4 regions of the Lysinibacillus sp. FSL M8-0134 genome follow, and region 1 is predicted to be linked to each of the others. Evidence: riboswitches for the same ligand, from Rfam matches in the RefSeq annotation. Region 1 holds a riboswitch; each other region holds the start of a gene.

Region 1 (7,804 bases):
AAAAATACGAGTACCGCTAAACCTCGACTAATAACAGAAGAAATAGCTGCACCTTTAACACCAAGCTCTGGAAAACCTAAATTCCCAAAAATAAGACCATAATTTAAAACCACGTGTAATATATTCATACCAAGTGATACGTACATTGTTTGCTTCGTCCAACCATGTACGCGGATAATTGCAGCTAAAGCATTGATAATAGCCTGAAGGAAAATAAAACTCCCGATGATTGCTAAATAGCTTTGCGCATAGTGGAGTACTTCTCCCTGTAAATTCATCATTGTCATTAAATGACCAGCAAAGAAGAAAAATAGAATACTCATCAAAAGCCCAACGGCCAAATTCATTGTAACAGCTAAAGCTGATATTTTTGCTGCTTCGAAGAACCGTCTTGAACCTAAATATTGGGAAACTACAATGGATGCACCATTACCAACCACTTCAAGAATCAAGATAGCTATATGGATATATTGATTGGCTGCACCTACTCCTGATACAGCATTATCTGATAAAGCACTGAGCATAAAAGTATCAGCTAGTCCCATTAACATAAATAAAAATACTTCTAAGAAGATAGGCCACGTTAAATGGAATAGACTTAACTTATTTGTCTCTTTAATTGTGTCTGCCAATACTTTCACTTCTCCTATCTTTTTCTTGAAAATCTATTGTATCTTATCACAAATTTTCAGACTGTAAAGAGGTTTATGATAAGACAGCGCTTCCACACAAAAAATCCCCTTCACATAGCTTTGTGAAAGGGCTTTTCCTTACATCAAACAGTAAGACTGTAATTGCTTACGTTTTTCAGCTGTTAGTCCAAATTCCTGTTCCATAAAGGCAGTCTTTGAGCCATAGAGATCATCCATAGCATCCAATGCTGCTTGTAAATAATCTTCACGAGCAGACATCAATGCATAAAATTGCTGTAATTCTTGTTCATTATACTGATGCTGAATAGCTTGAGCCATTTTTTCCACCATGGGTTGTAAGTGTATATTAGTGTCTAGGTAGTCTTCCATGATTGTTTCCTCTGGTACATCTAAAGCTAGTAAAATCAGGGCGCCTCCTATACCTGTTCTATCTTTTCCAACTGCACAATGGTGAACAAGACCTAAATTATCAGGATTTTGAATGGTTTTCATTAGCTCCTTAAATGAGGGATTATTAAAAGGCATTTGCGCATAAAAATTTCGGAACATTTCGGGGCTTACTACTTTATAAAAATCTTTACCACCAGCATTTGTGGGCATTTCAAAAGCATGATTACCCTTTGCTGGTATTTGAATATATCGAGCATGTGAGAACACGGGGTTAGGATTATGCTGTGCTTCCTTGTTGTCACGGTAATCAAAAATAGTTTTAATACCTAACATTTCAAATCGCTCTTTATCTGCTGATGTCATTTTAGCAAGTGCTGCAGAGCGGTAGAATAAACCCTTCTTTACAATACGTCCATCCCTTGTCTTATATCCCCCCATATCTCGGAAATTATAGACTGCCTCAAACGGAATAACCTGTGTATCTAACTGTTCCATTCACTACCCTCCCTAAATTATTAAGCATTCTTACCTTTATTCTATAGAACAAATTAAATTAATTCCAATTTTCACGCTAGGTAATAACTAACCATATAAAAATGGCTAGCCGTTAGATCAGCTAGCCTTGAATTGTTATTTAAATAACTCTGGATACACAGCTTTAGCTACTAATTCTACTGCTTCTCCAATACGTGGACCAGGACGATTAGAGATATCAGTATCAAGAGACTGTACAGCTTTATCTTGAATAGCTTTCACAGTATTCCAACCATCACGTGTCAAAATTTCCCCTATAGGATCTTCTGTATAGTTTACTGTTGTTAATATAACCTCTGGATTTTTCGCAATAACCTCTTCCTCAGACACTTGCGCCCAATTGTCTAAATCAGCAAAGACATTCTTAACATTGGCTGCATTTAATATTTCTTGCTGGAAAGTTCCAGCGCCTGCCGTATAAATATCTGGCTTAGGACTAATCTCTAAATAAACATTTTTCGGTGCTTTTACTTCTTTCACCTTTGTTTGTACTTCAGTAATTTTCGCTTTAATCTGTTCGTTTAATTCATTTCCTTTATCTTCAACACCCATTACAGCAGCTAGTTGTTCAATATCCCCATAAACATCATCAAATGATGTGGCAGATTCAATAACAAAAACTTTCAGTCCCGCATCTTCTAATGGTTTCAATGCATCCTTAGAGCCAATTGTGTAAGCAATGACCACATCTGGCTTTAAGGCTATAATGCGTTCACTATCGAAATTCTGAGAATCAGATACTCGTTCGATTTTTTGTGCTGCTTCTGGATATGTGTCATACTCTGTTGCTCCTACGATTTTCTCACCAACACCTAGTGCAAATAAAATCTCCGTATTACTTGGTTGTAAGGAAACAATAGTTTTTGGTACTTCTTTAAATTCTACTTCTACACCACGATCATCTGTTACTTTGTAGGTTGTTTGTTCAGTTTGTTGCGTATCCTGTGAAGCCTCTTTATTTTTTGTATCTTCTGAGGTACCACAACCTGCTAAAACTAATATTAGTACTAGCACTGATAGCCATTGGAAATTAAATACTTTCTTCATTCTTACTCTCCCTTTTCTTTTTCATTGGATAGGATTTACTAATAAACGGTATTTCAGCTATACCTGCTTGGTGATTCATATAGACTGCCATGACAAAGCATACATTTGCTAACAAGCCTAAGTAGTCGAAAAGGATAGCTGGTACCTCTCGTTCCTCTGAAACCTTATGTAATGTACGATATGATTTTTTGGCTTCACTGCGGCAAAGATGTAAAGCAGCAGCAGCCTCTGTGCCCTGAGGTAAAACAAAACTTTGTATTTCTTCCTTCACATGACGAACATAAAAGTCATAGCGTTCGCTTAACCAAGAAAGATCTTCTTCTGTTACTGCTAGCTTTCCTCGGACTGAACCATTGACATGGTAAGCCATAGGTAACATAAGCAGCAAATCATCTACGACAACTTGTACATCCTCCTTTTTTACTGCAGCTAATGCAACCCCTAGATGTGTTGTGAGACTATCTGTTCGAATCTCATAATCAACCGTTGAAGCCTTTTCACGCATAAACGGATAACAAGAATAACGTGCATCCTTTTTCACTTGATGTACCCCCTTCCCATTTTGATAAATTCTTACATGAACGATAGCATAAAAAAACGCCGCTCCTTTAAGCAAAGGAACGACGAAAATAACATAATGATTGCCAATTACTATGACATTACCTATGTAATTTGCCGTATATCCTCCTAGCTTCCGAAGAGTTGTTATACGTTCAAATAAAGGTCGGTCTCCTGGCTTGTACAGTTCATTAATGAATTTTAATGAGCTATAAAGAACCTTCCCATCTCCTTGGAGACAGTGGTATATCTTTATAATGGCTGTACTTACAGTTGCGGAAACAGCTTCGGTTTTTCACCGAATTCCCGATTGTGCTAGTTAGCACCTTTATTCTGCAAGAATATTTCATTTGTAAAGCAGTTTACCATATATTAATAGGAAAAAACAGTTGTACTCCAAATAGAAACTTTACATCTGTACAAAAAAACACCATCTCGCTACTTTGAACGGATGGCTGCCTTATATTTCTTTTTGTGTTTAACTTCGGGCTCTTCATCAATTAAGCGGTGTGCAATAGCTATTAATTTAGAGTCATTCGTTTCATCATAAAGCTTTTTAAAAGAAATAATAATATCATAGCGAATAAGAGAGGGATGCTTTTCATCCAAACAGGTTTGAAATCTCTTAGCTAGATACGAGACAACTAAGTCTCTTTGTACTTGACCTGCTAATCCAATTTTCCAAATAGCTTGTAACGCGTTCCTCGCCGTGGCAAATCGCTCATCATACGTCACAGCCCAAATTTTCAAAAAATCTTCCAATACCCTTTCTTCTGGATCACTTTTTGCGGCTAAGGCACATAAAATTTGTGCAGCACGTGCACGAGCATGTCCATCTTTGTATGTAAGTGCTTGTACAAGCTGTTCCCATACTGCATATGTCCAATCTACGGGCTCCTGCATAATTTTCATTAGTTCCTCGTAAGATTCATATTGAATATCGTGGTCACGCTCTGTTAGATTACTAAAAAGTTGCAAAATCTCTTTTTCCATAATTTATCCCTACCTTTATTGATTCAGAACGTAATAAAATTTGATTTATGGTACACTTAACTTAATTTTTTCGCAAAGAAGGTGAGTTTATGAATAAATTTAATGCTAGGAAATTGATTTTTCGAGTAATTGTGATTCTATCCTTACTTGTAGCTGCCTATTTTATTATCCCTGTGTCCATGCCTTTACTATTTGCAGGTATAAGTGCATTTTTCTTAGAACCAATCGTCATGTTCTTTAAAAGGCGATGGAAGATGTCACGGAAAATAGCAGTTGCTTTTATATACATAGTGAGTGTTATGGTTATATCTATTATTTGCTATCTGTCCATTACACAAATCATGTCGCAAATAATTTTACTATCTAAGCAAGCTCCCTATTATATTTCCAAGCTATCAGATATGTGGCTCCATATGCAAGAAAATATCTCTAAATATACAGAAGACTTTCCACCAGAAGTAAGTGCTTCACTTCAAAAAACCACAATGGATTTCATAAAAAAAGTTGAAGAATTCTTTTTAAGCTTCTTTAATTATAGCAAAGTTTCAGCCTTCTTTTCAGAAATTCCAAGCCTATTTATCAGTCTTCTCGTTTATATGATTGCTCTATTCCTATTTATGCTTGATTTGCCTAAATTAAAGCAAATCACTTATAAATATTTAAAGCCCAACACTGCAAAGAAAATAAAGATTATCCTTAATCGTCTAAAGGATGCAACTTTCGGTTATATGAAGGCACACTTATTTGTAAGCTTTATTATTGGAGGCGTCACACTTATTGGACTTCTATTAATCCAGCCCAAATATGCCATAACAATGACGATTATTATTTGGTTAATAGATATTGTCCCTTTCCTAGGCTCTATCATTATTTTAGCTCCATGGGGACTTTATCATTTACTGATGGGTAACACAGCTATTGCTGTAAAATTATTCATCTTAGCTGCTATTTTACTTATTATTCGTCGAGTAGTCGAGCCTAAATTAATGGGAGACCATATCGGTTTATCTACATTGCCAACATTAATCGCCATGTTCATTGGTCTTCAGTTATTTGGTATTATCGGTTTACTTGTCGGTCCCTTTGTTATAATTTTCTTTATTGCATTGAAAGAGACAGGTGTCATTAAGTTAAACTTTAAAATTTAAAAATTTTTAAGCTAAATAAAAAAAAGGTCATCTTTGTATTTTTTCTCTACAAAGATGACCTTTTTCTCATGTCAATCGTCTATTAGTTAAAGAGGCTTGCTTATTGAATACGACCGAAGCCTACTAAGTATTGATTCCACCAATCAAGTGATTCAATTACGACACCGTTGTTTTGAGCATCGATCATTGTGTTGTTACCTAAGTAAATACCTACGTGCGCTACCCCAGACCCGTAGCTGAAGAATACTAAGTCACCAACTCGTGCTTCACTTGCTGAAATACGCTGTGTTGCTAAATATTGTTGTGATGCTGTACGAGGTAAAGAAACACCTGCTTGTTTGTAAGACCATTGTACAAGACCTGAGCAGTCAAAGCCTGTTGATGGGTTGCTACCACCCCAAACATAAGGACGACCTAGGAATTGCTTAGCAGTTGAAATAGCATCTCCTGATGATGCTGTACCAGCTCCAGAGCCAACAATAATTTTTTGTGGTTGACCACCACCAGTATTTTGAGTTGCTTGTACTACTGGCGTTGCTGCTTGAAGAGCACGTAAACGAGCTGCTTCTTCTTCAGCTGCTTTACGCTCCGCTTCTAAACGTTCTTCTTCTTGTTTCGTTGCAATTTGAGCTTTTAATGCAAGTGATTTCGCTTCGTTTTCAGCCTTTTTCACTTCCATTTCGCTTTCCTTTTGTTGAAGCTCTTGGAATTGTTTTTGAAGCTCTTTTTGCTTTTCATCTAATGTAGCTTTTTGTTGCACTAAGCTTGCTTTATCTGCTTCCTGTTGATCCACTAATTCTTGGTCAGCATCCATTAATGTTTTAACCGCTACGACACGGTCCATTAAATCTGCAAAGCTTTTTGCTTCAAGAACGACATTTAAATAAACGCCTACAGTGTTATCTTGTGCTTGATATGCAGCCATACGCTCACTTAAGATTTTAGAGCGTTGTTCAATACGTTTTTGTGTTTCAACAATACTAGCATCTACTTCTTTAATTTCAGCTTGTACTTGTTTAAATACTTTAACTTTTGCGTCGATCTCTTGTTGTAGCTTTGTTAATTCTTGCTCTAATTTCTTCACTTGTTTATCTATTTCAGCCTTTTTCTCGATCATTTGTTGAGAAGTTTCTTCGGCATGTACTTCTGTTGGTTGAATTGTATTAAATAATAAGCCGCCTGCTAGTGCCAATGCTAGCACCATCGACTTACGCCATTTATTGCGCTTTCCCACGTTACCTTCATTTCCCTTCATCTATCAATTTCGCTCTCGATATCCTATGTAATCACTTGAACGATTTCTATTTTAATTAATTGTTCTTATATTTATATTAGCCTTTTAAAGTTTAGCATTTCCGGCATAACTTTTATACTATTTCTCATCTATTTAATACATTAGTAAAACTCGAAATATTTCTGTAACATTAGATATAATGCGTATTTATTCTACAAATAACCAATTTAATCTACATAGCGATAAAAATAGCTTATTCGACATTAGACCTACGCATCGTTTTGTAATGTTTTTGTAATATTTCTCTACAATGTTTCAAAAAAAAGATAGGGAAAAGATTCCCTATCTACTGTTTCATTGATCTTAGAGCTTGTATCGATAATCTTACTAATAAAATGGCACATAAAAATAAACCTAAATAGGCGGCAGTATTTAAGTAAACCGCATAAGAATCATGAATAAATTGGGAGATAGCTAAAAGCGCCACGGATATAATGCCAAAGGTGATCCCTACTAAAAGCAGCACAAAGCGAGAAAACAAATGTGTAATAAAACGAGCATTATGTTCATCTGAAAAAACATCATGATGTAAAATAATCTTCCCGCTTTCAACGCGTTGAATTAGCTGATCTACTCTTCTTGGCATTTTACGTAAAGTAGGTATAAGCATGGACAGTTCTTCCTGAAGTCGCTCTTTAGTAGCCATTGGTTCTTTAAATGGCTTTAAGAAAGAGGCACGCATATATGTAGCAGAAAAATCCTTTGCCTCGGTAAAAATATCAAAACGGGAATCAATTACTCGTAAAGTGCCATCCAGTGTCACTAAGGATCGAAGAGCCAACCCTACTGCAGGATAGAACGCTAAACCAAAGTCCCTTACTACTGTAAATAATGCATGAATTAATTCTTCAGTCGGTATACGATCAACATAGGAGATTTTTAATAAAATTTGATCAATTGCTTGCTCCATCCTTGCACGGTCTGCGTGATCAGCATTTTCCACTAATAATGTTAAGCCATCATATAAAACGCTTGAATCATTAAGCTGAATGCCCATCAAGAATAGCTTCAAACCCTCCTGCTGTGTAGCGCCTAATCGCCCAACTGCACCAAAATCAAGCAGAACTGGTGTGCCATCTGTTTCATCGATGTGGATATTTCCTGGATGCGGGTCTGCATGGAAAATTCCAGAGAATAACATTTGTTCAAAAAATGAATATAATACTGTTCTTGCGAATTGCCTACGA
Region 2 (7,804 bases), on a different contig from region 1:
CAGTCGATTCATCATAGAATGCATTTTCTTTGCCTTTAAATAGTGATACGTTAAAGTGCATACCAGAGCCCGCTTCACCAAATAGTGGTTTTGGCATAAACGTAGCATGTAAGCCATGTTTACGAGCGATTGTTTTCACTACTAATTTGAATGTTTGGATGTTATCACATGCAGTAACAGCATCAGCATATTTAAAGTCAATTTCGTGTTGTCCTGGAGCTACCTCATGGTGAGAGGCTTCAATTTCAAAGCCCATTTCTTCTAGCTCTAATACAATATCACGACGGCAGTTTTCACCAAGATCTGTTGGAGCTAAATCGAAGTAACCACCATGGTCATTTACTTCTAACGTTGGCTCGCCTTTTGCATCTAATTTGAATAAGAAGAACTCTGGCTCAGGCCCTAAATTGAAGCTTGAAAAGCCCATGTCTTCCATTTTTTTAAGAATACGTTTTAGGTTATTTCGTGGGTCACCAGCAAATGGTTCGCCTTTCGCAGTGTAAACATCACAGATAAAACGTGCTACTTTCCCTTTTTCAGAAGTCCAAGGGAATACTACGAAAGTATCGAGGTCAGGATATAAATACATATCAGATTCTTCGATTCGAACGAAACCTTCAATAGATGAGCCATCAAACATCATTTTATTTTCTAGTGCTTTGTCTAATTGACTTACAGGAATCTCAACATTTTTAATTGTGCCAAGAATATCTGTAAATTGTAAACGAATAAAGCTTACGTTTTTTTCTTCGATGAGACGTTTAATGTCCTCTTTTGTGTATTTACCCACAGTTTTCCACACTCCTATAATTTGTCTAGCTTTTATGTTTACCCTACCCTATTAATTAATAGAATCGAGATAAATCCCCACGTCGGATGGATGATTTTTGCATGCGCTGTGCTTGTCGCATTTCTTCTCGCATGATTTGGCGTAATTCTGAATCACTTAAATCTTGCTCATCAATTGTAGCAACAGGATTTTGCTTTTTAGCAAATATTTTTTTAATCTTTGCCATATTCATACCCTGTTCTAAGTAGTCTTTAACCTCAAGCAATGTGTCGACGTCATTTAGTGAGAACATTCGACGGTTGCCTTCTGTTCGGTGCGGCTCAATTAAATGGTGTTCTTCATAATAACGAATTTGTCGTGCCGAAAGTTCAGTTAATTGCATCACAATACTCATCGATAATAACGGCATAGTTCGTCTAATTTCACGACTCATTTAAGTCCTCCTCCAATACCCGCTTATCATATAACGAAATTTTTTCACTGTCAACCAAGCATGTAAGGTTTCCTAACATGACAATGTTATTTTTTTAAAAGTGCTAGAAAATTGTAAAAAACTGTTCAAATTTTTAATTTCCACATGATTATTTTTGAATAGCTTGAACAGCACTGCAAATAGCAAACTTCACATGTTCATATGTCAGTCCACCCTGTATAAAAGCTGTAAACGGCGGACGTATTGGACCATCTGCTGTCAATTCAATACTAGAGCCTTGGATGAATGTTCCCGCAGCCATGATGACATCATCTTCATAGCCGGGCATATAGGCTGGTTCTGGTGCATAATGGGCATTTATTGGGGAATTGGCTTGTATTTCACGACAAAAGGCAATCATTTGCTGTGCCGTTTGGAATGAAACAGATTGAATTAAATCCGTGCGATTCGCCTTATAGCTTGGAGACGTATTCATCCCGATTTCCTCTAGCATGGCTGCCGTAAAGATTGCCCCTTTTAATGCTTGTGATACGACATGGGGTGCTAGGAAGAATCCTTGATAAAAATCTCCTAGTGTATTTAATGTAGCCCCCGCCTCTGCCCCAATACCCGGAGATGTCATGCGATAGGCACATTTCTCCACCAAATCGGCACGGCCAGCAATATAGCCACCAATTTTAGCTAAACCACCACCAGGATTTTTTATCAGTGAGCCGGCCATTAAATCAGCCCCAACCTCTGTAGGCTCCTGTGCTTCTACGAACTCGCCATAGCAATTATCTACAAAAATGACCGCTTGTGGGGCCAATTGACGAATCTTTGCGCACATTTCCGCAATTTCTGCAATCGTAAAGGAAGGTCGTGTCGCGTAACCTTTTGATCGTTGAATTGCAATCATTTTAGTTTGCGGAGTAATAGCCGCTTCCACACCTGTCCAATCAATTTCTTGGTTATTCAGTAAATCGACATGGCGATAGCCGATTTGATAATCTTTCAAGGAGCCTGTATCTTTGTCACCACCATCGACAATAGATTGCAATGTATCATATGGCTGACCAGAAATATAAAGCAGCTCATCACCAGGACGAAGTACACCGAATAGACTAAGCGTGATCGCATGTGTTCCGGAAATGATTTGTGGTCGTACAATGGCAGCCTCTGCACCGAATACTTCCGCATAAACACGCTCTAGATTATCGCGTCCCTCATCATCATAGCCATAGCCGTTTGATGGATGTAAATGATAATCACTTACTTGATGCTTTCTGAAAGCTGCTAGCACCTTCTGTTGATTATAAAATGCCATTTCTTCGACCTTTGCATGATAAGGTCGAACTCGCTCCTCTATTTGTGCTGCTAATGATAGCGTTTGTACTGATAAGTTAGATGTAAACGTCATTCTTTTCTTCTCCATTTCACCGTTGTCCCGCATTTCAATCAGTAAGATATTTATGATCTAAATTGAACTAACTCTCTCTAGAATTTGCTAATCAACTACTGGTATATCAACGCTCATGACAGATCTTTTTCTTTATTTCATTATCATCTTAACAATTTGTATGTGTACCTGCAAAACTTGCCTATTGTTTCTAAGCGCATTTTACGCTAAGCTAATGTGCGGACTTGTTTCAAGAAGCGTGTTTAATGACTGAATTTGGCTCATAAATCCATAGATTTTGTTTCAAGAAAAGTCTTTTAACATAAAAAGAAGTTTATTTATTACTAGAAGGGGTGAAAGGAATGGCTTGGGAGGTTTTTAGTATTATCGGAACAATTGCCTTTGCTATTTCTGGGGCAATTATTGCCATGGAAGAAGAATACGATTTATTCGGTGTCTATATACTCGGAATTGTAACTGCTTTTGGCGGGGGGGCTATTCGAAATTTACTTATCGGACTACCTGTCACGACCTTATGGGGGCAGGATATGATGTTTCAAATTGCGTTAGCAGCGATTACTATATTTTTTATTTTCCCTCATCATTTGATTCAGCATTGGCATCGTTGGGGTAACTTCACAGATGCGATTGGCTTATCAGCATTTGCAATTCAAGGTGCGTTGTATGCCGTGAAACTAGATATGCCTATTAGTGCTGTGATAGTAGCTGCTGTCTTAACTGGTTCGGGTGGCGGCATTGTGCGTGATTTATTGGCTAGACGTAAACCATTAGTTCTACGAGATGAGGTGTATGGTGTTTGGGCTGCACTTGCAGGGCTAATTATTGGATTTGAAGTGTTTACAGGAGACATCTTCCTTTATATTTTATTCGCCATCATCACAGTGTTACGCATTCTTTCCTATATGATGAAATGGCGTTTGCCTTTACGTAAGCTAAATCGAGCATAATGAGTGGGGAATAAGCCCAAATAGTATTGGAACTATACAGGCTTATTCCTTTTTTATTTAGCTAATAGTTGCATCGCTTCCTCTAACGTCACCATATTGTTCATCATGGAGCAGGCTGCATCTAAAATGGGAAAAGCTAAGGCGGCACCAGAGCCTTCTCCTAAGCGCATGTTCATATGTAGCATTGGTTCAATGCCGAGTAACGCTGCGGCAATTTTAGCACCCGGTTCCTCTGAAGCATGGGAAGGGATAATATAATCTTTTACTTTCGGTTCAAGCTTATATGCGATAAGTGCGGCAATAGTTGAAATAAAACCATCAATCACAACCGGCTTACGATGGACAGCTGCCCCTAGTATGATACCAGCCATGGCCCCTATCTCTAAGCCCCCGACTTTAGCTAATACATCTAAACCGTCTTGAGGGTCTGGTTGATTGACCTCAATAGCTTTTTTAATAACCGCTGCTTTATGAGCAATGCCACCATTGCCTACACCTGCCCCAAACCCTGTTACTTCAATTGGATCACATCCAGTCAATACAGCTAAAATAGCAGCACTAGGTGTTGTATTACCAATGCCCATTTCACCTGTGCCAAGTACATTAGCCCCTTTTGCTATTTCCTCTGTCGCCACATGAATTCCTACTTCAATTGCTTGAATGGCTTCCTCTTTAGACATGGCAGGTCCTTTTGCCATATTGTCTGTACCGTACTTTATTTTATTGATGATGACACCTGCACCGTGTGGAATCTCTTCTTTCACCCCTACATCTACTGTGACAACCTTGGCATTGGTAATGTTTGCAATTGCACAAACGCCTGTACCACCTTGAGGGAAATTTAATGTTTGAAAGACCGTAACATCTTGTGGATTCGTGGTTACACCTTCTTCACAAACACCGTGATCAGCAGCACAGACAATAATGACCTTTTTATCAACGAGCGGATATAATTGTCCAGTTATCCCAGAAAGCTGCACAGCAATGGACTCTAGTTTTCCTAAACTACCAGGGGGCTTACAGAGAGCATCTATACGCTTTCTTGCTTGCTCCCTCGTTTTCATGTCAGCACCTTGGATGTTTTGTAACGTGTTTTGTAGTAATTGCATGATAATTTCTCCTTTCCTTTTAAGACAAAAAGAAAAAGCCTGTAGTTTATCGTCACAACAAATAAACTACAGACTTTTCCATCATCCATACCTTTTAAAGCAAATAGGCAGGTCTCCTGGCTCAAGTTCAACATTCCACAGCACCTTCCCAGCAACGCGCTAGTGGTATTTACTATAGAACTCCCTTATACAGTGGCGGGTCCGCTAAAGATTTTCACTTTATTCCCTATTCTCCCCTTTGGGCACCTAATGCTTTTATTAAATTACTTTAAATCTACGACAGCTTATTCTTCCTGTCAAACCCTTTTACACTTTTTCGATTTCACTTTGTAATGTGGAGCCTAATAGGAGAATGGCTCCTATTAGTTGTAGCAGCGTCATTTTTTCTCCAATAATCATCGTGGAGATCACTAATGATGTCAGTGGATCAATATAGCTAAGAATAGCTATACTTTGACCTTTTAGCTGTGACATGCCTAAAAAGAATAAATAAAACCCTATACCTGCATGGACAATGCCCAATACGATGAGTAATAGAATAGAAGCAAAATTTATTTGCATCACCTGAAAACCCGTCGTTCCTACAATATAGAGGCTGAGGAAAAATGCAGCTAAACAGAGTTGGATAATCGTATTATGTGGTTCCTTTAACCCGCGAATATTTTTATTTGTAAATGTTAGTAGGGTGTAAAAGCATGCCGCAATCAGACCATAGACAATACCAATTAAGTGTCCACTATTTTCTGCGTTCTGACTTTGCATTATCAAAAAAAGACCGATAAGTGCTACACCAACATAAACTATTTTTCTTGCAACTAGCTTTTCTTTTAAAATAATAGGCGATAAACAGATGACCAATACGGGTGCAAAATAATAACTTAGGGCAGCATTAGCAATGGTCGTTTCCTTATACGCCTGAAATAAAAATATCCAATTTCCACATAAAGCAACACTTGAAATTAATAACGGCCATTTATTCAGGACAATAGCGCTTCTTGCAAAGCTTTCCTTTTTATAAATAAAAATTAGTAGTAAAAAACAAGCACCAATGCCACTCATCCAAAAGGCAATCTCACTAGAAGCTAAAGGAATATACCTTGCAAAAACACCGACAGCACCAAAAATAACCATAGATAATACAAATGCTAATTTTCCGCTCATTAAAAATTCCTACTTTCTACGCATATAGTTTGAGCCTATACAGTAGAATCTAATAAGAATGAGCAATCAGTTATCGGATGCCTAAACAGTAGATTCTACTGTAAAGACATTGTTGGGGGTGCTATTGATCGAAACATACAAAATCCCTCCTTCATTTCATGTTATCATAACATATTTCTGAAAATTCAGGAGAGTTTGTCTTTGAAAAAATGAGGTAAATTATTCAATAATCTAAATGATGAAAAAGGAGAAGATACGATGAATGCAAAAGAATTAAGAAACGCCATTGCTGAAACATGTGAAACTCATGATAGCCTGTATGCCCAGCTCGTAAAACCAATTAATCAGTTATTAATGGACATCGACGCATCTATCAGCGAAGAAACAGCACATACAATTATAAAAAATTTAAAATTATTTCATAGCGGACATAAATACATTACGGAGTGTCACTTTGATGAAAGTGACAATTTTTTAAAGGATGGTATTGAGCTTCTCCAAAAGGGGGATCTTGCGAATGGTGCACTACAAGTTTACGGGGCTGGTTTGAACTTTGCCAGTTATGCTGCAAAGATTAAAGGACAAAAAAATGTGAATCTTTATAACAATTTTGCAGAAAACTTTGGTTACATTATGAATTCATTAAAAGAATAGAGCTAAAAAAGAAAGAGTAGGCACTCTTTCTTTTTACGTATCACATTATTTAAATTCTAATTCTCCATCATATGCAAGCATGCCGCCTTCAAGATTTGTTACATCAAATCCTTGAGCTTCTAAATAGGCGCAAGCATTCGCAGAACGAGCACCAGCCTTACATACAACAATATACGGCTTTTCTACATCTAATTCATCTAAACGCTCTGGGATTGTCCCAAGGGCAATATGCTGAGCGCCAGGAATCATGCCATGCGCTACTTCTTCGTCTTCTCGAACGTCAATAATATATAGGTCTTCATTAGCATCCAATAGATCTAATAATTGCGTTGTTTCCATCGATTTCATAAAACTCGTCCTCCAAATATCAATTTCCTCTATCATTATAGCCTGAAGAAAAAAAAACAGCCAGTGTGGAGAACACTAACTGTTTAATACTATCTTTTTATGCTTCTGTCTCTAAAAAATCTATTTGTTTAGCTGGAACGAATGTAGAAATGGCGTGCTTGTAGATTAGGTGCTGTTTATTTTCAGCATCTAATAATAAAACTGTAAAATTATCATATGATTTCACAGTCCCTTTTAACTGAAATCCATTTAACAGAAATACAGTTACAAAAACACTGTTTTTACGTAGTTGGTTCAAAAACGTATCTTGCAAGTTGATTGATTTCATCAAATAGCCTCCCTACTAACTTTCTACCTCTTCATTCCTATAGTAGCACGTTCTACCAATTTATCAATTAGTAATTTTTAGAAATATTTCTTTAATTAGCAAGAAAATATGTCAACTTTTATAATTGCTCATGTGTCGTCATAAAATAGACATCCATTTTATTGCGGAAATAGGTAAGCTGTCTTTTTGCATAGCGGCGAGAATTTTGTTTTAAACTGTCTATCGCTTCCTCAAGGGAACATTTTCCATCCAAATAATCATATAGTTCCTTATAACCAATCGCTTGTATGGACTGAACATCTCGAATATTTTGCTGCCATAATCCTTTAACCTCTTCTAAAAGACCTTTTTCCATCATCAAATCAACACGATGGTTAATGCGGTCATACAGCACTTCACGTGACATATTTTGACCTAGCCCTAAAATGACATGCTTGTATAGAGGCACTTCACCTCGATTTTGTGCTTCTGCAGCTTTGGATACACCGCTTAATTCTAACATTTCCAATGCCCGAATCACACGTCGAGTATTGTTTGGATGTATCGTTTCAGCCGTTTGAGGGTCTAGTTGTTTTAACTTATCGTGCATTGCCTCTGGGCCAAGCTTTGCTAATTCATCATAATAGGCTTTACGT
Region 3 (7,804 bases), on a different contig from region 1:
ACCTAGCTTTGCACGTACGAAGCAAATGACGTTTTCAACGGCGAAGGACTACCCTAAATTACTGAAGGACACGATTGCGATTACGGCCAAAAACGGTATCATTGTTGCTTCTACCAATAATGCAAGCTTTGGTATGAAAAAGTTTAAAAGCTTTATTGACCAAGCCTTTAAAGAGACTCGTACACGCTATAAAATTGTCGAGGAATACGGTTTACCGAAGGATTTCCGTGTGCCTCGGGAATACCCTGAATTTAATTACTTGAAGGTCGTATTCATTCAAAAGATCGACTAACTAGGAGGGAATCACACTTTGCTGTGATTCTTTTTTTATGTAAAAAAGTGGCCTAAGAAAGTTCTTAAGCCACGAATAAAACCTTATAAATACTTCACAAACCAATCGCGAATATATTCGAGTCGATTAATTCGTAACGTTGGTTTTCCGCTTCGAGATAGCTCATGATTAGCCTCAGGGAAACGCACGAATTTTGTTTCTTTTTTACGATGCTTTAATGCAATAAATAATTGCTCTGCCTGCTCAATCGGACAGCGATAATCTTTTTCACCATGTAAAATCAATAAAGGTGTCTCCACATTATCTACATATTTCAGTGGAGAATGATGCCATAGCTTCTCTATATCGTCAAAGCCCGCTTGAATTTGCCAGTCTGTAAAGTAATAGCCAATATCACTAACACCATAGAAGCTAATCCAGTTCGAAATGGAACGCTGTGTCACGGCTGCTTTAAAGCGGTTCGTATGGCCAACAATCCAGTTGGTCATAAAGCCTCCATAGCTTCCCCCTGTTACACCAAGACGGTCTTGGTCAATAAAATCATAGTGCTCCAACGTGTAGTCTACGGCAGCCATCAGATCCTGATAATCATTACCACCATAATCACCTCGTACTGCATCGACAAATGTTTGACCATAGCCATGACTACCACGTGGGTTCGTATAAAGCACGGCAAAGCCTTGAGCAGCTAAGATTTGGAACTCATTAAAATAGGTGTTGGCATACATGGCATGTGGCCCACCATGAATTTCAAGAACGAGAGGATATTTATTCCCAGCTTCATAGCCAACTGGCTTCATAATCCAGCCGTTAACCTTCCAGCCCTCTGCTCCTTCGAATTCAATGGCTTCTGGTACCGCTAAGGTTCTCGTCTTTAAAAATTCTTCATTGATGGATGTCAGCTGTTCTCTGTCACCTGTTTGCAAGTTGATGTAAAATAAATCGCCAGGATTTGTTGTTGTGCTAATAGCAACAACTGCTTTATCCTGTTGAGCATCAAGTGAGAAACCATAAACATATTGATCATCGTGAATAGCTGGGTAGATTTCGCCCTCTATATTACCGAAATAAATCACCGCATTGCCATGATCTGTTACTTGGAAGTAGAAGCTTTTGTTATCGTTCAGCCATTGAACACGTGGTGTCACTACACCTTGTAGGAAATCTCCAATAGCAAAATCCCCAATCGGTGCATCAAATTCACCTGTGATACATGTCAGCACATTGTCTTGCAAATCATACACCCATAGCTTAGCTTGCGTAGCATTTTCAAATTCTCTTTCACTTCCTACATAGGAAATAAAGCGACTATTCGGTGACCATGATGTTTGATAATACATGCCTGTTCCTTGCGTAAGCTGGCGCGTCTCTTTTGTCTCTACATTTAATAAGAAAATATCGATATTAAATGAGAAATCTAGATCCTCCGCTTTATCTGCTAAATACGTAAGATATTGTCCATTTGGCGACCATGTATCAAGATGGAAATGTTCATTTCCTTCCGTCACTTGCTCAAGCTCACCCGATTCCAAATCGACGATGGCAATGTGGGTAAACTGCTCCAAATTCAAGAACCCACCTGCATCTGATTTATGTTTCATCTTGTCTATTTCGAGAGGCTTTACTTCTTTCTCCTCTTTCTTTTCATCCTCCACCTTGTCTAAGATAGATTCATCCTTCCCTAGCTTAACAGAAAAGGCAATTTTCTTTCCGCACGGTGACCATACAGGAGATGACGCACCATTTTTACAATGTGTCACTTGTTTTGCCTCACCCCCCGCTTTTGACAAAACATAAATTTGGGGCTGCCCCGTTCTCGTTGACAAAAAGGCAATTTGACTGCCATCCGGAGACCAAACAGGAGAACTTGTTCTATCCTCTCCAAATGTCCATTGCTTTGGCGTTCTATCCTTCAAGTGTATGTAAAATAAATTGGATATATAGTCTTTTTTCTTTTCATCAATACGCGTCTCTACATATATTACCTCAGTGCCATCAGGTGATAGCTGGGGATCTGCTACCGATTTTAAGTGATAAAGATCTTCTGGTTGAATTCCTTGTTTCGATGTCATGTTCTTACTCCTTTGGATTTGTAATTTTTATTGCCTTATTACAATACTTCGACACCCTAAGTAATATTCCTGCTATTTGATAGAATCTTTTACTATTTCCCAATATTCAGTGGATTTTGTTCTACGATAAAATTTATAAAAGGGCTCATGAGGACGTGCATACTCCTGATAAAGGCTTATAATTTGTAGCACAAAGCCTTCAATCTGTTCTACTCCTACCCTTTTTGCGAATAATGTGCCAGCCTGTGCCTTTGCCCCCATCGGTATAGCCCCTAAATAAACATCAAAGCTTTCGTTTTGATAAACGAGTCCTATATCATCAAAAGATGGGTTATAGCAGGCAGAGGCACAGCCATTCACGTTAACACGCACTCTTGAAGGGACCTGAATCCTCTCTAACGTATGATAAAGCTGTTCTGTAATATGCACTGCCTCCATTTTTTCACCATCACAAAAATCACATGCCTTCATGACGATATTAGGTACTGCTGGTGCAATATGTAGACCCGCTTCCTGTAAGGCTTGAACAGCTTGTGCGGCAGCACTCGTCGGGACGGATACTATAATACTATAAGAAGCCGAATACTTAATTGCCCCCTTTTCTCCAACAATCTCGGCTATTTTTTGAAATTGTGCTGGCGTGTAATGCTTATTAATAATGCCAGGACTGACAGCTAAGCGTGTAAATTCGCCTTGTTGGCTAAGTGTTTCGAAGGTTTGATCTGGTACGTTTTTTTGAAATGCATTCATGGATATCTCTCCTTATGAAAAAGGAGCTAGCAAAAACGCTAGCTCGGATTGTTGTTAGATTAAAAATTTTCAGGATAGAAGCCTTTTGCTAAAATTTCAATCGCCTCTGCTGCTCGAACTCCTTCAGATGCTGCTGATAGCGGAAGAATAACAAAGCGCTCATTTTTAACAGCTTCCATCTCCTTTAATGCGGGATCATTTTTTAAGAATTGAATCTTTTGTTCTGCTGTTGTTTCACCGTAATCAATGACAACCACCACCTCTGGGTTACGGTCTACTGCATCTTCTTTTGATACGGTTGTCCAGCCGGATTCCACATCACCAAAAATATTTTGACCACCAGCGATGGTCACTAGCTCATTCATAAAGTTTTGACCAGCTGTAAAGATATCCTTTTCACCGCTGTCAAACACTAACACACGTAAATTTTCATCATCTTTCGGTAATTTCGACTGTACACTTTCTACGTCTTTCGTCATTTGCTCAATTAAGGCTTCTCCACGATCCTCCACCCGGAAAATCTTCGCGATATTGCGAATATCAGTGAAAATATCCTCTAATGTCGGCTTTGTCATATTGGAAGCTGTATGTAAATACGTATGAATCCCTAATGCCTCTAGCTCTTCCGGAGTTCCTACGCCCTTTTCACCAAAGCCACTTTTCCAGCCTGCATATAAGAAATCCGCCTCTGCATCAATTACTTGCTCCTTCGTTGGATATTGATCTGAAAGCACAGGGACCTTATCGTAAGCTTCTTGTAATGGCTCATAGATTGTATCATCTAAGTAAGCTGTTCCTACCATGGAATCCTCTAATCCTAATGCCAGCATGATTTCCGTTACATGCTGATTTAAACTAATCGCTTTTTTTGGTGCTTCCTTGTATGTTTGCGTTGTATCATTATTTTCGATCGTTACTTCTGTTGTTGCTGTCTCGGACGGCTCAACCTTTTCACCCTGTTCTGCAGACTCTTTGTTGTCCGTTGCATTACAAGCGCCTAAAACAGCTACTAAGGCAATGACCATGATGAGCCATAAACTATTCCATTTCTTCATGTCCTAATCTCCTTTGTTATGAATATAGTTTTGAGGGCATAAAAAAACCCTCTTGTCGCCAAGAGAGAAGCATAGTGAAAAAATGGTATGGTCACCTTTATCACTATCCCCATCCTCGTGGTTCTTAGTTAACAGTTCATATTGGCAGGTATCCTGGCTTAGGTTCATCATCTATACGCCTTCCCATAGCTACACTACAGTGGCACGTTGTATAGACTCCCCATTTACAGTTGCGGGACAGCATCGGAATTACACCGATTTCCCTTTTAAGCAAATGACAAATGCCATTTGCACCAATACATTTTATAATGGTTAATACTATTGATAGACTAGCAGAAGAAGATTAATCACGCAATGAGGAACATGGCGTGACATCCATAATCCCCATTATATTAGCACTATTTCGACATAAAGACGAACTATTTTACAAGAAATATTTCTACGAGAATTCTGTTACAATGGGAAGATAGCAATGGATAGAAACGAGGATTGGTTATGTACAAAACAATTGGTGTACTTGCCCATGTCGATGCAGGGAAAACAACATTTTCTGAGCAAGTACTTTTTCATACAAATAGTATTCAAGCCCGAGGCCGTGTCGATCACCAGGATACCTTTCTCGATAATCATGAATTAGAGCGCAAGCGTGGCATCACCATATTTGCCGAGCAAGGTCGCATGAACATCGGCGATGATACATACACGTTAATTGATACACCAGGGCATGTCGATTTCTCCCCTGAAATGGAGCGTTCCATTCGAGTCATGGATTACGCCATTATTATTATCAGTGCAGTGGAGGGCGTGCAAGGTCATACAGAAACAGTATGGCAGCTGTTACGTAAATATCATGTCCCAACCTTCTTTTTTATCAATAAAATCGATCGTGAAGGGGCCAACGTAGAGGCAGTCATGAAGCAGCTACGTAAAGATTGCTCACCAGATGTCTTGTTGATCGATGAACCGCTTCGAGCAGATTATCTTTCTAGTAGTATGATGGAATGGCTGGCAGAGCGAGATGAAGAATTACTCGATGCCTTTTTGAATGAATCGTTGGAACATGAACAATGTCTAGCACAGCTAAAGGACATGATTACAAGTGAATGTGCTTTCCCTTGCTTTACAGGCTCGGCCTTAAAGGATGAGGGCATTCAGGAATTTATTGCCCAGCTTCCTCTATTAACCGATACTCATTTTGAACAGGATGCACCGTTTCAGGGAGAGGTTTTTAAAATACGACACGACGGCCACCAGCGTTTAACCTTTATGAAGGCCATGCAGGGGTCCTTACATGTGCGGGATGAATTTACCTTTGGCGAGACAACAGAAAAAATCACAGAAATTCGCCTTTATAATGGCAATCGCTTTGAAACCGTTCAACATGTTGAAGCGGGTGAGATATTTGCTGTTAAAGGGTTAAGTCAGGCAACTATTGGAGACCGCATTGGCAGTACTACACAATCGCAGCCGTACGAGCTCGTCCCAACCTTACAGGCAAAGGTACAATATGAAGGCGACCAACATATTAAAGAAGTGCTACAAATTTTTCGTTTGTTAGAAGCGGAAGAGCCTTCATTACGTGTTCTCTGGCAGGAAAAATTCCAGGAAATCCACGTGCATATAATGGGCGTTATTCAGCTAGAGGTACTCGTTGAGGTATTACAGAAGCGTTTTTCATTAGTCGTTTCTTTCGGAGAGCCACAAATTTTATACATGGAGACAATTGCGACAACGGTTACAGGCTATGGCCATTTTGAGCCACTCAAGCATTATGCGGAAGTGCATGTATTAATGGAACCAAATCCACGTGGAACAGGCATAACTTTTAGCAATGCCTGTCATGCGGATGATTTATCAGTAGGTAACCAACGACTTGTTGAAAAGCACTTATTTGAACGGGAGCATCATGGACTACTGACAGGCTTCCCGCTAACCGATGTTCATTTTACGCTGTTGACAGGTCGCGGGCACAATGAACACACATCGGGCGGTGATTTCCGAGAAGCTACTTTCCGAGCGTTACGCCAAGGACTTGAGCAAGCGCAGAATGTCTTACTGGAGCCATACTATCGCTTTAAAATGAAAGCCTCTAATGACTTTATTGGCCGCATGATGACCGACATTCAACAAGCAGCGGGTACATTCGATGACCCAATCTTGACGGAAACAGATGTAGTGCTAACAGGACGTGCGCCCGTTGCCACTTTGATGAGCTATAGTACAACCTTTGCTGCCTATACAAATGGAAAGGGCGCACTAACACTACAGTTTGACGGCTATGATGTGTGCCATAACCCCGAGGAAGTCATTGCACAAATTGGCTACGATAAAAATGCCGACCCTGAATATAGTTCCTCTAGCATCTTTTGCGCGAAAGGCAAAGGCTACACCGTCCCTTGGCAAGAAGTACAAGCCGCCATGCATTGCCAATAATATCGGGATTGGGATGGCCCGCTCGCGTGGGGATTTGCTCTTAGCGGCAGGGCTTCTTCCTTCCGCGGGTATTCCTAGCTCTAGCGCGGGTGTTTGCTCCTTTCGCGGGTATTCTTCGCTCTAGTGCGGGTATTTGCTCTCCTTCCGCGGGTTTTCCTCGCTCTAGTGCGGGTGTTTACCTCTTTCGCGGGTATTCTTCGCTCTAGTGCGGGTGTTTACCTCTTTCGCGTGTATTCCTCGCTCTTGCGCGGGTATTTCCTCTCCTTCCGCGGGTATTCTTCGCTCAAACGCGGGTGTTTCCTCTCCTTTCGCGGGTCTTCACTCAAGCAGCGATATTCTTTAATTAAAATAAGCCCTCCGTTGGTTGGAGGGCTTATATTTATAGGGCACCGACTGCTTTTTTTGTTGGCTTGTGCACGAAATATGCTGGTTGGACGATTACATAGTCATGCGAGTTTGTGAAATCAATTAACACTTTGCCTGGATGACTTTTGATAAGTTGTAAATGATCAATTAATTTCAGCAAAAGCTCATGGCCGTTACCGCGCGGATGCCAGTTGAAATGATCATTATTTAATTCTTGTACCGCTCCAATAAACTGGGCATATTCCTGCTGTACAAATGCGATGAGTTTGTCGTGCTGTGGTGCTAAATCCTCTATATATGTTTCATAAAAACGCATCACAATCGAGCATAGTAAATCATTCACTCGTGCAGCACTTAAAATAGGCTTTGGCTCGAATGTCAGCCGTTCAAGATTAGGCTTTGCCCGTGTTGAATCAATACGTGTTATGAAATGGTACGGCTCCCCATTCACCTCATAGACAATTGGATTGGACGGCATATACATCATAAAGCTATTGGTCTTCGTTTTCAGTTGATCAGTTACCGATGCCTTCGCAAAAAGATGACCATTGACCTCCCCATTTTGGATCCAAATAATATCTTTATTATATAAAATTTGCTCAAAGAAACGATCATTGCGAATGAGCTTCGTTGCTAATAATTGATCGATCAGTGATTCAACCGCCATTCTCGTTTTCGCTTTCTTGGCTGTTTCTGTGCGTGGTTGCTTACAAATGTTCATTTCTACATACATCATACGTGCATCCCCTTTGCGTACATTTTTTCAAAACAAAAAAGGACTTCCTATTCTTTGAGGAAATCCTTTACATTAACTTTCTTCATCACACAATGCCAAA
Region 4 (7,804 bases), 160 kb from region 1:
TTTTGGATATTTGGTTTTAATGTAGCTAACTCTTGGTGGCATTGGGTTATTATTGTGTCTATGATTGCTCTTGATTTTCACTTTTTATCAAAAGCATGTGAAAACTTACCTACTGGCACAGTCTACGCTATTTTTGCTGGAGCAGGTGCAATCGGTACTACATTAATGGATATTTTTATTTTCGATGGAGAATTTAATGCCATTAAAGGTATTTTTATGTTGATATTAGTATCAGGCGTTATCGGGTTAAAACTTGCAGATAGCTCATCAGCAGAGCATGAAGAACAGAAAGAGGTGAATGCATAATGGGTTGGATATATATAGTATTAGCAGCAATGTCAGAAATTATAGGTGTTGTAGGTTTACGCTTTTATAGTCAAAATAAAACCGTACGAAATTTATTAATATATATCGGTGGCTTTGGATTATCATTCGCCCTTTTATATGCATCATTCAATTATTTACAGTTAAGCATTGCCTATGTTGTTTGGGTTGGTATTGGTACTGTTGGCGCTGTGCTTGTAAATATCATTTTCTTTGGAGAATCAAAAAACCTAACACGTATTATAAGTATTATTGCTATTATCATTGGTGTTGCAGGTTTAAAAGCAGTCTCTTAATCGGACAATATTACAGGACGCCCCTCAGAGGCGTCCTTTTTAATCCACTTCTTGCTGTATCCAATCTTTTCCTTCTATTGTTCTTGTTACAATCATACTTGCCACAGTATCACCTGTAGCATTTACCATTGTAGCAGGAGGGTCTACTACTACTCCTATAGCAGAGATCATCGGTAAAGCTTGAACTGGTAGACCGTACAATGTGACTATAAGCATTTCTCCAATGAAACCTCCACCTGGAATACCACTCATCACAATACCTGATAGTAAGGCGACGCCAATTGCGGTTACAAAAGTACTGAATCCTGTAAAATCCATATTAAACACACCGAAAACAAACGCTATTTTCAATATGGCGGACAAGCATGAGCCATCCATATGAATGGTAGCACCAAGCGGTAATACGGTTTCACGAATATCCTTTGGCACTCCAATCTGTTTGGCAGCTGTTAGATTAACAGGCAGTGTTGCAAAGCTACTTCCTGTACCTAATGCTGTCACAGCAGGCGTTAAAATATTTTGCCAGAACTTTATAACTCCTACTTTTCCACCTGCAATAAAAGCGTATAAAGTAAAGCCGATTAAAAAATAAAGGATAGCAACAGGATAGTAGAGAATGATGGCTTTAGCATAATCCCCAAGCAATGCCGCTCCAAAATCCCCTATTAATGTTGCAAAATAAGCCATTAATCCAATTGGTGCATAGTACATCACTAGCTTGATGACCTTCATAAATACTTCCGAACCACTTATTAAAAAACGCGCAAACGGCTTACCTGCTTCTCCTGTTAATCCTGTGCCAAGCCCGATTAAGACAGCAAATAAAATAAGTGCTAGCATATTACTTCTGGATAATAAATTCATAAAATCAGGCACAGTGAAGGTGTTAACTAATTGTTCAGCAAAGCTTAAATCCTCTGTTGTTTCAGGGGATACAATCTGAACGGATACCTCAGCCCCAGGGGGATAAATAGTAACAGCAATTAACATGATAATGGCGGCAATAATGCCTGTTGCTATAAATACGAGCATCATTGAGCCCATAATTTTACCTAAACGTTTGAGGCTTTCCATACTAGCAACGGAGGATGCAATGGAGAAAAACACTAATGGCACAACAATCATAAATAATAAATTAATAAAAATATCACCAAAAGGCTTTAACACCGTAGCCTTCTCACCAAAAAGCAAGCCAATAATAACACCTAGAAGAATGGCAATTAATAAAAACATAGAAAACCGATAAGCCCTCAGTTTTCCCATCTTCACATCCCTTCAAGGATCATTTACACTTCAGTGATATTGCTTGTAAATTTTTTAAGCATGCTCCGAAGAACAATGTGACTTGCTAGACGCTATAAAAATTCGTATATCCCCTCTGCAATAAACTCCGCTGGGCCTCGCATCCAAACATGGTCATCGTCAGCCCATCGTATGTTTAAGTCACCTCCACTCAGATGAACAGTTATCTCTTCTCCCCTCTGACAAAAACCATTTAAAATAGCAGCTACTACTGCAGCACAAGCACCTGTTCCACACGCCTCCGTAACACCAGAACCTCGCTCCCAAACTCTAAATTGTAAGGCTTTTGAATGGATGACCTGTACAAATTCAACATTAACACGATTAGGAAATCTCACATCATTTTCTATAATGCCTCCTAGTGTTCTTAACGGCGCTTTTTCTATATCATCGATAAAAAATACCGCGTTTGGATTTCCTAAAAACAACGCTGTTAGGAACAAATTATGTGGAGGCACTGTAAATAATTCATTGATGACGAGCTTATTAGGGGTACCTAACATCGGTATATCTTTACGATACAATAAAGGTTTACCCATATCGACAATCACATCTATGACTGTATTATCCTGAACCACTACCTCTACGTACATAATGCCTGCTTTTGTTTCAATTGTAAAAAACTTTTGTCGCACAATTTGGCGTTCAAAAATATATTTTGCAACACAGCGAAGTCCGTTTCCACAGTTAGATCCCTCTGTACCATCCTTATTAAAAATGCGCATACCACAGTCAGCAATTTTAGAAGGTTGAATAATAATTAATCCATCCGAGCCAATGCCTGTATGGACATTTGCTATCTTTTTAGCTAATTCACAAAAGATATTGTCATTATAATCATACCTGAAAAGATCAAGATAAATATAGCTGTTGCCAATACCATGCATTTTCGTAAAGGCTATTTTCATACATTCACTCCTTGTAAAGGATGGTAGATGTATAGACTTTTAACTTTCTTATGATTGGTTAACCTTTTTGGCAAATTGCTCTGGAACATATGTAAGATAAGGCTTACCAGTTAGTGGATGTATTTGAATATCAGCAAAAACATGAAATACTTCCCGTAACAACGTTGGAGTAAGTACTTCTTCTGGCGTCCCATGACAAACTATTCGTCCATTCTGTAAAACGTAAATTTGATCACAGTACATTGCTGCGATATTTAAGTCATGTAAAGCCGCGACTACAGTTAAATGTAGAGTTTGAATTAAGTCCATAAGCTGGAGTTGATGCTGTATATCTAAATGATTCGTCGGCTCATCTAATATCAATACCTTAGCTTGTTGTGCCAGAGCACGTGCAACCATTACGCGCTTTTTCTCTCCACCGGAAAGAGAGCTAAAGCTTCGTTTCTCCAAATGTGAAATACCAGTTTGTAGAAGAGCATCTGCCACAATTCGGAAATCTTGTTCTTGATCAAGCTCCAATAGTTTTTTATGTGGCGTTCTTCCCATACTGACTAAATCATGTACTGTGAAGTCAAATAAAACAGGTGTTTCTTGACTAACAACGGCTAAATTTTTAGCAATCGATTTACTTGATTGCTTTAAAATATCTTGTTCGTTTAATAATACCATACCACTTTCCGGTTTTAGCAGACGATACATATTTTTTAGCAATGTGGATTTGCCGCTACCATTAGGGCCAATGAGTCCAACAAGTTGTTTTTCTTTTATTTGAATACTTACTTCATGTAGTATACGCTCATCGTAAATGGAGAATGATAGCTGCTTTGCTTCTAATGTCATATAAGTTAGTCTCCTTCACCGAAAGAATAATTGTTACGACGGAGTAGCCAAATAAAAAATGGTCCTCCACAAAAGGCCGTTATAATACCAATTGGCATTTCTTGAGGTGCGATGATTATTCGGGCAAAAGCATCTGCCCACACTAAAAAGATTCCTCCAATTAAAGCACTAATAGGTATCACATATTTATAGTTTGACCCCACAATTAACCGAACGATATGTGGAATGATTAATCCCACAAATCCAATAGAGCCACTGACTGCGACAAGTACACCAGTTAACAACGAAACAAGTAAAATGAGCTGAATACGAAATTGCTGTAAATTAACCCCTAACGTTACAGCTGCCTCTTCCCCTAGTAATAATAAATTTAAATTTCGATAGTGTAGCCATAGTAGCCCAAATACGAGGAAGAATATGAAAGCCGGGATTACAATATTATTCCACTTGGCTCCAGCTAGACTCCCTAGCATCCAAAACATAACAGCCTTTAAAGCCCCTTCTTGTTTCGACATCATCAAAATGAAATTGGAAACGGCCGTTAAAATAAAGGACACAGCCATCCCCGCCAATAACAAGCGAAAAATTGAGACACGACCACCAACTCGTGATAAGAAAAATACGAGCGCAATGGCAAGTAATGACCCTAAAAATGCAGATACAGAAAGAGCATAGATTCCTAAAAATGAAAAGGCACCTAAAATAATTACTGAGGTCGCTCCAACAGCTGCACCTGACGAAATCCCTAATATATAAGGGTCAGCAATGGAATTTCTCACAAGTGCCTGAATTGCTGCCCCAGCAATAGCTAGACCAGCTCCAACAATAGCTGCGAGTAAAACACGTGGTGCTCTTATTTGCCAAATAATGATTTCCTGTGAGCGACTCCAGTCTTGCTCTATGCCATTTTGTATAATGGGGATTTTAGAAAGAATAACTTTCCATACATAGAAGGGTGTAACTGATACAGACCCAACCATAACGGCTATTGTCATAGAAACGATTAATACGAAGAAAAGTATTAAGGAAAAAAACATAAATTTTTTATTCATCCGTTTAAAGCTCCTACTAAGTATTGATGGATGAAGCAATAAAAAAAGGTATTCCATACGAAAATACGCATAGAAATACCCTAGATTAAACAAAGTCAGAAAATATCCAGCTATTGTCCGTAATTGCTTGCATCCTCGTGGGCATTACAGGTATTACTAATGGCAGGTCTCCTGGCTTCGAATCAGCATCCTATAATGGCCTTCCCATACTAACACAGTGGCAAAAAATATTATAAGACTCCTCGTTACAGTTGCGGGACAGCGTCGGACTTCCACCGACTTCCCTTTTAAGTGACATTCAAAAAATATCACACCAATAGTACTTAAAGTTATAAAATTGTGACGATTCTATCATACATTTTTATAATTAGTTAGTCTACACTATAATTGAGTTAACTTAAAACTATAATAAGGTTGACACAATTATATTCGTTTTTTACACTAGCAGTAAGAAGGTTTATAACGAGGTGAAATTTATGGCTACTGCTACACAACAGAGTCATCATAAATTAAGAACTATTGACATTACCTATATTGGGTTATTCTCAACACTTATGATGATAGGGGCTAATATTACCTCCTTTGCCCCATTTATGATGGTGGGTGGTGTACCGATTACACTACAAACGTTTTTTGCTATTTTAGCAGGACTGGTTCTTGGTAGCAGAAAGGGTGCGCTCGCCTGTACAGTTTATATGTGCATAGGATTAGCAGGAGCGCCTGTTTTTGCTCGTTTTGGTGGGGGAGTTGGACAAATTTTAAGCCCTACCTTTGGGTTTATTATTACATTTATTGGAGCAGCATTTGTTGCAGGACTAATTGTAGAACGAAGTGCAACAAAGAAAAGCTATATTGCGGCAGCGTTAATCGCAACTGCGCTTAATTATTTCCTAGGGACAAATTGGATGTATTTTGCCTACAAACTATGGGCAAGTGCACCAGAGGTCTTTTCATATAAACTAGCTTGGCTCTGGATGATCCCCCCACTACCAAAAGATTTTATCTTAGCGATTTTCGCTGGCATCTTCGCCTATCGATTACAAAAAACATTGAAAATCATGCCCATTCAATAAATAATTCCTCACATCTTTCTTGTTAGATGAAAGATGTGATTTGATTTTTGGTAGTAGATCATGTCCATTATTTCTGCACATTTATTTGCTACAGTATTAGCAAATAGTGAGGAGGATATAACATGATATTCAAACAAAAATGGTCAATGGCACTACTATCAGTATTAGCTTTACTTACTTTATCTGCTTGTACGGTGGATCAAACGAAGCCTGCGTCTACATCTAATCATACGACTGAAGAAATGGATCATTCGACAATGAACCATTCAAGTTCAGGCGAAGTACCAGCTACATTAAAAATTGCTGAAAATCCGAAGTTTCCTGTAGGAAGTACAGCTATTATTACGAACGGGCATATGGACGGTATGAAAGGTGCAGAAGCAGAAATAGTCGGGGCCTATGATACGACTGCTTATGTTATTTCCTATGAACCAACTACAGGTGAAGAACCTGTTAAAAATCATAAGTGGGTCATTCACGAAGAATTAATTGATCCCGAAGAAGCACCTCTGGCTCCTGGTACAGAAGTAAAAACGGATGCAGCGCATATGGAAGGTATGGAAAATGCGCTTGTCCATATTGAAGAGGCTGTACAAACAACTGTTTATATGGTGGATTACACTTCCACTTTAAATGGTGAGGCAGTAAAAAATCATAAATGGGTAACAGAAGAAGAGTTAACTTCAAAATAATTTAAACAACCTCTCCCAGTAGGTATGGTAGAGGTTGTTTTCTAGTTTTTATGTTCAAGTGCTGCGGACTTATGCCATTTATAACCGATACCCCATACTGTTTGTAAATAATCATCCGCAGGGAAGCCGCTTTTTCTTAATTTTTCTCGTAAATTACGCACATGTGAATCAATCGTACGATCTTCAATCATTACATTATATCCCCAAACTGTGTTGATAAGATGTTCTCTGGAAAATACTTTATTTTGATGATTTAAAAATAAGGCTAGCATGGAAAATTCCTTTGGTGTTAATGAGATTGCCTTTTGTTGAAAATAAAGTTCAAACGCTTCCTTATCTAATCGTAGCCCCTCAAAGCATATAACTTTTTCATCTATTTTCGCCCTTCTTAATACCGCATGTATACGCGCTAATAACTCTTCCTCATCAAAAGGCTTTAAAATATAATCATCAGCACCCATGTTTAAGCCTTTTACAATATCAGCATGCTCTCCTTTTGCCGTAAGCATAATAATAGGCACATCCCAAAACTTCCTAATTTCCTGGCAAGCTTGCCACCCATCCATCTCCGGCATCATAATATCCAACAGAACTAAATCCACATGCTCTTCTTCTAAATAATCGAGTCCTTCTAGAACGGACGACATGGCTCTACAATGAAAAGTAGGCTCTAAGTAAAGGGTCAATAAATCTAACATTCTTGGCTCATCGTCTATGCATAAAATAGTCTTCATTCGCTTCTACTCCCTTAAACAATAATTCAAAAGTAGTCCCTTTATTGATTTCACTGCTAACCTTCACTTTCCCCCCATGTGCCTCTACCAATTCCTTAACAATAGCAAGTCCTAGACCAGAGCCACCTAGAGCACGACTACGGGATTTTTCCACTCGATAAAACCGTTCGAAAATATAAGGTACATCCTCCGCTGGAATCCCTTTTCCTGTATCTTTCACAATGATGCTTATCACATCTTTGTTTTTTTTAACAGTGACTGAGGTGGTTTCTCCAGGTGCACAGTAGATTAACGCGTTATTTAATAGATTAAGGAGGATTTGCTCTAGTCTTGCTTCATCTGCCCATAGAAGTAAGCCTTTTTCACAATGTACATCGAAATATATACCTTTCTCTTGAAAAGCAGGATGTAATTTTTCTTCCATGCTTGTAATAAATGAATGTAGCTGGATACATTGTTTTTCAATTACAAATGAGTTTTCATCCATTTTCGCTAAATCAAATAAATCCTTGATGAGTCGAGAAAGTCTATTGGTTTCTTCTATTATAATGGCTAAATACTTTTGACGATCTTGCTCTATCAA

What was found. A riboswitch is a leader RNA that binds a small molecule or an ion and turns the genes downstream of it on or off. The one in region 1 is predicted to bind cobalamin.
Region 2: another riboswitch for cobalamin. It lies ahead of cobT (nicotinate-nucleotide--dimethylbenzimidazole phosphoribosyltransferase); the one in region 1 lies ahead of MKY49_RS20790 (ATP:cob(I)alamin adenosyltransferase).
Region 3: another riboswitch for cobalamin. It lies ahead of MKY49_RS10460 (ABC transporter substrate-binding protein); the one in region 1 lies ahead of MKY49_RS20790 (ATP:cob(I)alamin adenosyltransferase).
Region 4: another riboswitch for cobalamin. It lies ahead of MKY49_RS20035 (FecCD family ABC transporter permease); the one in region 1 lies ahead of MKY49_RS20790 (ATP:cob(I)alamin adenosyltransferase).

What each region holds. Positions count from the first base shown of each region.
Region 1 is NZ_JBBPAJ010000002.1:196,083-203,886, forward strand. Features, by position in the region: gene MKY49_RS20775 (MATE family efflux transporter) at 1-632, opposite strand, end outside; gene MKY49_RS20780 (tyrosine-protein phosphatase) at 771-1,538, opposite strand; gene MKY49_RS20785 (ABC transporter substrate-binding protein) at 1,674-2,624, opposite strand; gene MKY49_RS20790 (ATP:cob(I)alamin adenosyltransferase) at 2,608-3,165, opposite strand; cobalamin riboswitch at 3,330-3,527, opposite strand; gene MKY49_RS20795 (hypothetical protein) at 3,621-4,175, opposite strand; gene ytvI (sporulation integral membrane protein YtvI) at 4,265-5,323, shown strand; gene MKY49_RS20805 (C40 family peptidase) at 5,424-6,578, opposite strand; gene MKY49_RS20810 (ABC1 kinase family protein) at 6,904-7,804, opposite strand, start outside.
Region 2 is NZ_JBBPAJ010000001.1:1,128,447-1,136,250, reverse strand. Features, by position in the region: gene glnA (type I glutamate--ammonia ligase) at 1-790, opposite strand, end outside; gene MKY49_RS05500 (MerR family transcriptional regulator) at 846-1,223, opposite strand; gene MKY49_RS05495 (methionine gamma-lyase family protein) at 1,372-2,622, opposite strand; gene MKY49_RS05490 (trimeric intracellular cation channel family protein) at 2,964-3,569, shown strand; gene cobT (nicotinate-nucleotide--dimethylbenzimidazole phosphoribosyltransferase) at 3,623-4,678, opposite strand; cobalamin riboswitch at 4,768-4,943, opposite strand; gene MKY49_RS05480 (DMT family transporter) at 4,985-5,839, opposite strand; gene MKY49_RS05475 (hypothetical protein) at 6,098-6,493, shown strand; gene MKY49_RS05470 (rhodanese-like domain-containing protein) at 6,539-6,841, opposite strand; gene hfq (RNA chaperone Hfq) at 6,939-7,169, opposite strand; gene miaA (tRNA (adenosine(37)-N6)-dimethylallyltransferase MiaA) at 7,288-7,804, opposite strand, start outside.
Region 3 is NZ_JBBPAJ010000001.1:2,066,241-2,074,044, reverse strand. Features, by position in the region: gene MKY49_RS10475 (class I SAM-dependent rRNA methyltransferase) at 1-292, shown strand, start outside; gene MKY49_RS10470 (S9 family peptidase) at 376-2,364, opposite strand; gene MKY49_RS10465 (precorrin-3B methylase) at 2,437-3,114, opposite strand; gene MKY49_RS10460 (ABC transporter substrate-binding protein) at 3,174-4,169, opposite strand; cobalamin riboswitch at 4,296-4,482, opposite strand; gene MKY49_RS10455 (translation factor GTPase family protein) at 4,665-6,602, shown strand; gene MKY49_RS10450 (hypothetical protein) at 6,982-7,704, opposite strand; gene MKY49_RS10445 (hypothetical protein) at 7,777-7,804, opposite strand, start outside.
Region 4 is NZ_JBBPAJ010000002.1:38,262-46,065, forward strand. Features, by position in the region: gene MKY49_RS20010 (DMT family transporter) at 1-306, shown strand, start outside; gene MKY49_RS20015 (DMT family transporter) at 306-620, shown strand; gene MKY49_RS20020 (dicarboxylate/amino acid:cation symporter) at 660-1,883, opposite strand; gene dapF (diaminopimelate epimerase) at 1,976-2,830, opposite strand; gene MKY49_RS20030 (ABC transporter ATP-binding protein) at 2,879-3,670, opposite strand; gene MKY49_RS20035 (FecCD family ABC transporter permease) at 3,676-4,722, opposite strand; cobalamin riboswitch at 4,867-5,055, opposite strand; gene MKY49_RS20040 (biotin transporter BioY) at 5,199-5,795, shown strand; gene MKY49_RS20045 (YdhK family protein) at 5,918-6,487, shown strand; gene MKY49_RS20050 (response regulator transcription factor) at 6,529-7,221, opposite strand; gene MKY49_RS20055 (HAMP domain-containing sensor histidine kinase) at 7,193-7,804, opposite strand, start outside.